One region of the Granulicatella elegans genome, then DNA from elsewhere that is predicted to be linked to it. Evidence: predicted binding sites of a transcription regulator. Region 1 holds the regulator's gene; the other holds the start of a gene.
What was found. The regulator CtsR, encoded in region 1, represses protease genes until heat stress. The targets are predictions, from matches to a motif close to TTGGTCAAAAAAGGTCAAANA.

Region 1 (3,447 bases):
TGGTTTTTCAATTGTTCAAACTGTAAAATTTCTTCTTCTAATAATACGATTGGAGAAACTTTTGTTGTCACATCTAAACGTGCTTTTGCAGCCGTTTCGTCCATTAAGTCAATGGCTTTATCTGGAAGACGTCTTGAAGTGATGTAACGAACGGATAATTGTACAGCTGCTTGAATCGCTTCATCTGTAATTTCAACATGGTGATGCGCTTCATATTGTTTTCTCAAGCCTTTTAAAATTTGAATACTATCTTCAGCAGTTGGTTCTTCTACATGAATAGAAGCAAAACGACGTTCTAAGGCAGCATCTTTTTCAATGTATTTTTGATACTCATCTAAAGTCGTTGCACCAATGACTTGTAATTCACCACGAGCTAAGGCAGGTTTTAAGATATTCGAAGCATCAATGGCTCCTTCTGCTCCACCTGCACCAATAAGTGTATGTAATTCATCGATGAATAAAATCACATCTTGCTGCGTATAAATTTCTTCAATGATTTTCTTCATACGTTCTTCAAATTCACCACGATATTTTGTTCCTGCTACTAAAGCACCCATATCTAACATCATTAAACGTTTGCTAGCAATTTCTTCAGGAACTTCACCATTGACCATACGTTGAGCTAATCCTTCTACAATAGCAGTCTTACCAACACCAGGCTCCCCAACTAATACAGGATTATTTTTTGTACGGCGGCTAATCACTTGAATCATACGACGAACTTCTTCATTTCTTCCAATTACTGGATCTAGTTTCCCTTGTCGAGCTAAGGCTGTTAAATCTCTTGATAAGCTATCCAATGTTGGGGTTTTATCTTTGGCATTGCCACCAGACACTTGACCTTTTGTTGAACGAGCTTTTGAAGGTTGAATGCCAATTTTTTCATAAATTGTCTTCATTAATTCTTCTAATTCAATTTGATGATCACGCATAATTTTCGTTGCTAATACTTCTTCTTGAAGTAAGCCTAATAATAAATGCTCTGTTCCTACTTGAGGAATTTTCAACCGTTTTGCTTCTTCTGTCGCTGCAACCACTACTTTTTTAGCTCTAGGAGAATAAGGCATTAAATAGGGATCGATTTCTTTACGATTGCTTCCATATCCTGTTAATGCTTCAATTTCTTGACGAACACTCTCAGCTGTTAACCCTCTTTCTCTTAAAAGGATTCCGGCAATCCCTTCTTGTTCAATGACTAGACCTAATAATAAATGCTCCGTACCCACTGCTTGATGCCTAAAAGAAATTGCTTCTTGAGCAGCGAATACCATAGCATTCCGTGCTTTTTCTGTAAACATTTCACTCATTCACGTCACCCCTACTTATACTTTAAACTGGTTAATATATTTTTCATCATATTACTACGAAGTTGATTACTACATTGCTCTGCTTCTGTTAATGATTCTTTCGACATTGCAATAGACAATAATTGTGCTTCTCTTTTTGAGAGGAGCTCATTATCATACAGATTTTGTAAAATATGATTGGCTTGTTTCATCGATAATTCTTCTGGAACTACTTCCAATAAGGCATCAATCATATCCATATCATCTACTAAATTGACTTTCATAATACGGATATACCCACCACCACCACGCTTACTTTCCACAACATATCCTTGTTGAACCGTAAAACGTGTATTAATCACATAATTGATTTGTGATGGCACACAATTGAAACGATCCGCAATTTCACTGCGGCGAATCTCAACTTTTTCTTGTGCTAATAAGACATTTTTTAAATATTCTTCAATAATATCCGACATATTTGACGGTTGCATACAAACGCTCCTCCCTTTTGACTTTCTTTGACTTTCATTATACAAAATAAATTTCTCTTTGCCAATAAAAAGTACTCCATCTGAGAAATTTTGTTACATTTATTTCAAAAAATCCTGCCAGTGATTTCTCACCAACAGGATGTAACTATCTCCATCTATCCAACGATCCTACTTTAAATTTGGAAACAGACGTCCCGCTTCAATTAACCCGTCAAGTACTGCAAGGATATTTATTGGACTGATTTTCTTTTCTTGTAAAAAATGCCTTAACTCATTCGTAGAAACAATTGGTTTGTTACTCATATATTCCAATGCCATCGAAAGTGCAGATTGTAACTCTTCTAATTCACTTTCTATAAAGGAAGCTTTTTTAGATTTTTCATGAAAATCTCTTCTTTCACGAAGTGCTTCAGATAAGTTGAAAACATTACAATCATCAAAATCATCAAAATCATCGAAATCATCGAAATCATCATACGGAACATCAGAAGTCATCAAGTGAAACAGCTCTTCATGAGAATACAGATCAATAAGAGATCTTTCTGTACTAATTGTAAACGGAATTTTAAAAAATTCCATCATTGGATCTAAGCACTCCTTCAAGAATGGGGCAAAAATTCCTCTTGTCACCCATCTTTCCGGAGTCATTGGTGCATCATTATAAAAACCTAATAACGTATTTTGGATAAATTCAGGATCTAATTGATACATTGGCTCAATAAGCGCTATTTCCATATCCGTTGTAATGATTAAAATATATTGAGGTCCATTTTTCTCATCATCACCATAAAAATGAGATGGAGAAAGCATTAAACGGATTTCAAATGTGTCCGGTATCGAAAATTGAATGCTTTTTTTCGTACGATAAAGAGATAATTCCGGCACATACAGTTTTGGTTTTTCTCCTTTATACCCAATAAATTCTTCGTAAGTTAGTTCTTCCTCAAAGGGAAGAATATCTCCTTGTTCATAGACACTTTCTTGTTTTTTTGGATTGTACGTAATCTTTGGTAACGTATTTCTTTCAGTTGGTTTTGTAGTAGAAGCAAGTAAGGCAAGATTTCCTTCTTGTGTTAACCAATCTAATACTTTTTTACAGAAATTCACTTCTGACACTTTTAAATCTCTCGATAATAATTTAGAATCATTTAAACTAAACATTAATGGATATAATTTCTTTCTTTTACGAGTAATCCCTAGGTCTCTTAATGTCATTTTTTGACTTTTCGGAATCAACTCTAATGGAACAAAGACAATTTGAATGCCTTTACGTAATCCTTCAATTTCATCTAACTCTTCTTCCGTTTCCGCTATTGCAACAATAGCCTCTTCTGCTTTCATTCTATGTTGATATTCACGAACAGTTTTATAAAAAAATGCCGAAAATTGCCCTTCCTTATGATGCATCAATTGGACAATAAACTGTACTTTCCCAGCTTTATTACAAACTGCTGCTACCATTGACTCACAATCAATCTCCGCTAACGCTGCTTGAACTTGATATAATCCATTGTAAATCTCTTTCATGTTCACCACTCCCATTTTTGTATACACTTACATTGTACTATGCTTTGATTAAAAAGACCATAGCTTCCTTATAAATTCAAATAATCGAAAAAATTTCTGCGATACTGCTAAAACAAAAAGTGCATCAGATGAATCCGATA
Region 2 (3,447 bases), 270 kb from region 1:
AAAGACAGTATTTTTAAAGTCAACAACTCTACCTTTTGAATCTGTTAGGCGACCATCATCTAATACTTGTAATAAAATATTGAAGACATCTGGATGTGCTTTTTCAATTTCATCTAATAATACAATCGTGTATGGATTACGACGAACAGCCTCTGTTAATTGACCACCTTCTTCATAACCAACATATCCTGGAGGTGCTCCGACTAAACGACTCACTGAGAATTTCTCCATATATTCACTCATATCAATTCTGACCATATGGTCTTGGCTGTCAAATAAGTTTTCTGCTAATGTTTTTGCTAATTCTGTTTTACCAACCCCAGTTGGTCCTAGGAATAAGAAGCTACCGATTGGACGATTTGGATTTTGTAATCCTGCACGAGAACGTAAGACTGCATCTGCTACCTTTTGAACCGCTTCATCTTGTCCAATCACACGTTCATGTAACGTATCTTCTAATTGAAGAAGTTTTTCTCTTTCTCCTTCTACTAATTTAGTCACTGGAATACCTGTTAATCGTCCTACAACACGAGCAATTTCTTCATCCGTTACAGCTTCTTGTACTAATCGATTATCTTCTTGGGCATGAAGTTTTGCTTGAGCTTCTAATTCTTGAATTTCTTTTTCTAATTTAGGAATACGACCATGGCGAAGTTCAGCTGCTTTTTCTAAGTTATATTCAGCTTCAGCTTCATCTAATTCATGTTTTAAGCGATCAATTTCCTCACGTTTATCACGAATTTTATTCACTTCTTCTTTTTCGATTTCCCATTTCATTTTTAAGTTATTGGCTTCTTCACGTAATGTTCCTAATTCTTCTTGAAGAATCGATAAGCGCTTCTTACTTGCTTCATCTTTTTCCATTTTTAATGCTTGTTCTTCAATTTCTAATTGCATTAAACGACGAGTCACTGTATCCAATTGAGTTGGCATTGAATTCATTTCTACACGAATTGTTGCACATGCTTCATCGACTAAATCAATGGCTTTATCTGGTAAATAACGGTCTGTAATATATCGATTTGATAAAGTTGCTGCTGCTACTAAAGCATTATCATGAATATTTACACTATGGTGAATTTCAAAACGTTCTTTTAATCCACGTAAAATAGAAATAGTATCTTCTACCGTTGGTTCATGAACTAATACTTTTTGGAAACGTCTTTCTAAAGCTTTATCTTTTTCCATATTTTCACGATATTCATCTAATGTTGTTGCCCCGATACAGTGTAATTCACCACGAGCTAACATTGGTTTCAATAAGTTACCAGCATCCATTGAACCTTCTGTTTTACCAGCTCCAACAATCGTATGAATTTCATCGATGAATAAAATGATTTGTCCTTCTGATTTTGTAACTTCTGCTAAAACTGCTTTTAATCGTTCTTCAAATTCTCCACGGAATTTTGCTCCTGCAATTAACGCTCCCATATCTAATGAGTAAATGACTTTATCTTTTAAATTTTCAGGAACGTCTTTTCGTACAATTCTTTGTGCAAGACCTTCTACGATTGCTGTTTTACCTACCCCGGGTTCCCCGATTAATACAGGATTGTTCTTTGTTTTTCTAGATAAAATACGAATGACATCACGAATTTCTTCATCACGTCCAATTACTGGATCTTGTTTTCCAGATTTTACTGCTTCATTTAAATTTTGTGCATATTGTTTTAATGCTTCATATTGATTTTCTTGATTTTGACTAGTCACACGACTTCCTCCTCTCAATTTTTCAATTCTTTCTTGTAATACTTGTTTTGTTACTTGATGTTTCAATAAAAATTCTTTAATTGGATGATTGGTTTCCATTAAAGCTAATACAATCACTTCAGTTGCTAAATATTCATCTTGAAATTGTAGTCGAATTTCATCAGCTTTTGTTAGTAATTGATATAAAGATTGACTTAAGCCTTGACCATATTGGACTTGACTTCCTTCTACGACTGGTAATTGATCAATCTTTTCATCCACAAATTTTTCTAATTCTGAAATTGGAACATGGACATCTTCATATAGATTTCTCACAAAATGATTTGGCGTTAAAAATACTTTCCACAAATGTGAGACATCGATTTCTTGATGTTTTCTATTTTGCGCAATTTCTTGTGCCTGAGCAAGTGATTGTTGCATCATTGTTGTCATTTTTTCAATATTCATCTTGCTTCCCCCATTCTTTTTCTTCCATTTCTTGTTATCAAATCTCTTTGATGTTTATAGTATACATCTTTAGTCAATAAAGGTCAAACATTTTCTTTGACTTTTTTTGACTTTTTGACAAAAAAATAAAAGACCAGTTCATAGAAGCCTTTATCAACCAATGAAACCGTCAGGTTTGCTTTCGTCCTTTGCTACTATGAATAGTCTTTTCGATGCCATATCAATTCGAATCGATACGCAACACTTTTCTTACGCAATAATATCCAGGAATTAACTCCTTCTCCTTATCCTCAACACCCTCACCACGATAATAAGACGATAATGGCAATAAATTAATAATCGGTGCCTTATGAGTCTCTTCTAACCATCCACCTTTCGTATAACGCTCATCATCAATTAATTCCGGACCAAATTCAGCATTTGCAATCGTCAATCCGAACATATTCTCTTTCCATAAAGGAGAAATATTTTTATGGAATAATTGACGTTTCAACTGATTCCCCCATTTAAACAACCGACGACAACTTGCACCACAACAATATTCCCACTCATCTTCCCGTAATAAACTAAATCCATTTCGCTCTACATCTCTTTTTAATTCTGAAAATGAAACAGCATCATCTATATAACAATCAAACAAATCAGGATTCCATTGATTTTGTTGAATAAACAAAGGTGATTTTCTTCCTACAGTTGGATACTCTCTTAAAAAATGATTTCCTTGTCCTTCTGGCAGTAATAATTCTTGAATATTTTGAATGATTTCCTCTGTTTGATTTTCTGCTATTGATAATTGTCCTGAAATGACATTATAATGCCCAATAAATTTTAAGCCTATAAACGTTGGCTTTTTCTCAACTAATAAAGCAGGAATATCAACTTCTCTTAAAGGTGAAGTCGAACCATTAATTTTTTCATCGATATATTCAGTCGTTAAGTGAATATGAGAACAATCTTGATTCAAAAAGCCTTTTTCCATTAAAAGTGAACTTGTCAATTGTTGATTGTAGTATCTTTTTAACTCATATCTTAATTCTTGTCTTTCTTCACTGCAGTCAAGACCAGATAGCCCTGATAAACCACTGTCCCATCCTAAAATACATTTCTTTTGACCTGGTACGAAGACATACTCTACACCATCAATGACTATTTCAAATGTATCAGTTTTAATACCTCCAAATTGATAACTGACAGGAGTGATTTTCGTAACCTCTAATATCGGATCAACAAAATGTCTGAGAACATTTTGTATGACAACTACTTTCATTTCACTCGTTAATGTTTTCCAAG

Region 2: the regulator CtsR is predicted to act here: its motif matches at 2,227-2,247, upstream of clpB (ATP-dependent chaperone ClpB).

What each region holds. Positions count from the first base shown of each region.
Region 1 covers NZ_CP085953.1:67,442-70,888, forward strand. Annotated here, with positions in the region: gene LK443_RS00315 (ATP-dependent Clp protease ATP-binding subunit) at 1-1,307, opposite strand, end outside; gene LK443_RS00320 (CtsR family transcriptional regulator) at 1,319-1,780, opposite strand; gene LK443_RS00325 (hypothetical protein) at 1,949-3,307, opposite strand.
Region 2 covers NZ_CP085953.1:1,691,954-1,695,400, forward strand. Annotated here, with positions in the region: gene clpB (ATP-dependent chaperone ClpB) at 1-2,157, opposite strand, end outside; gene LK443_RS08400 (hypothetical protein) at 2,378-3,447, opposite strand, start outside.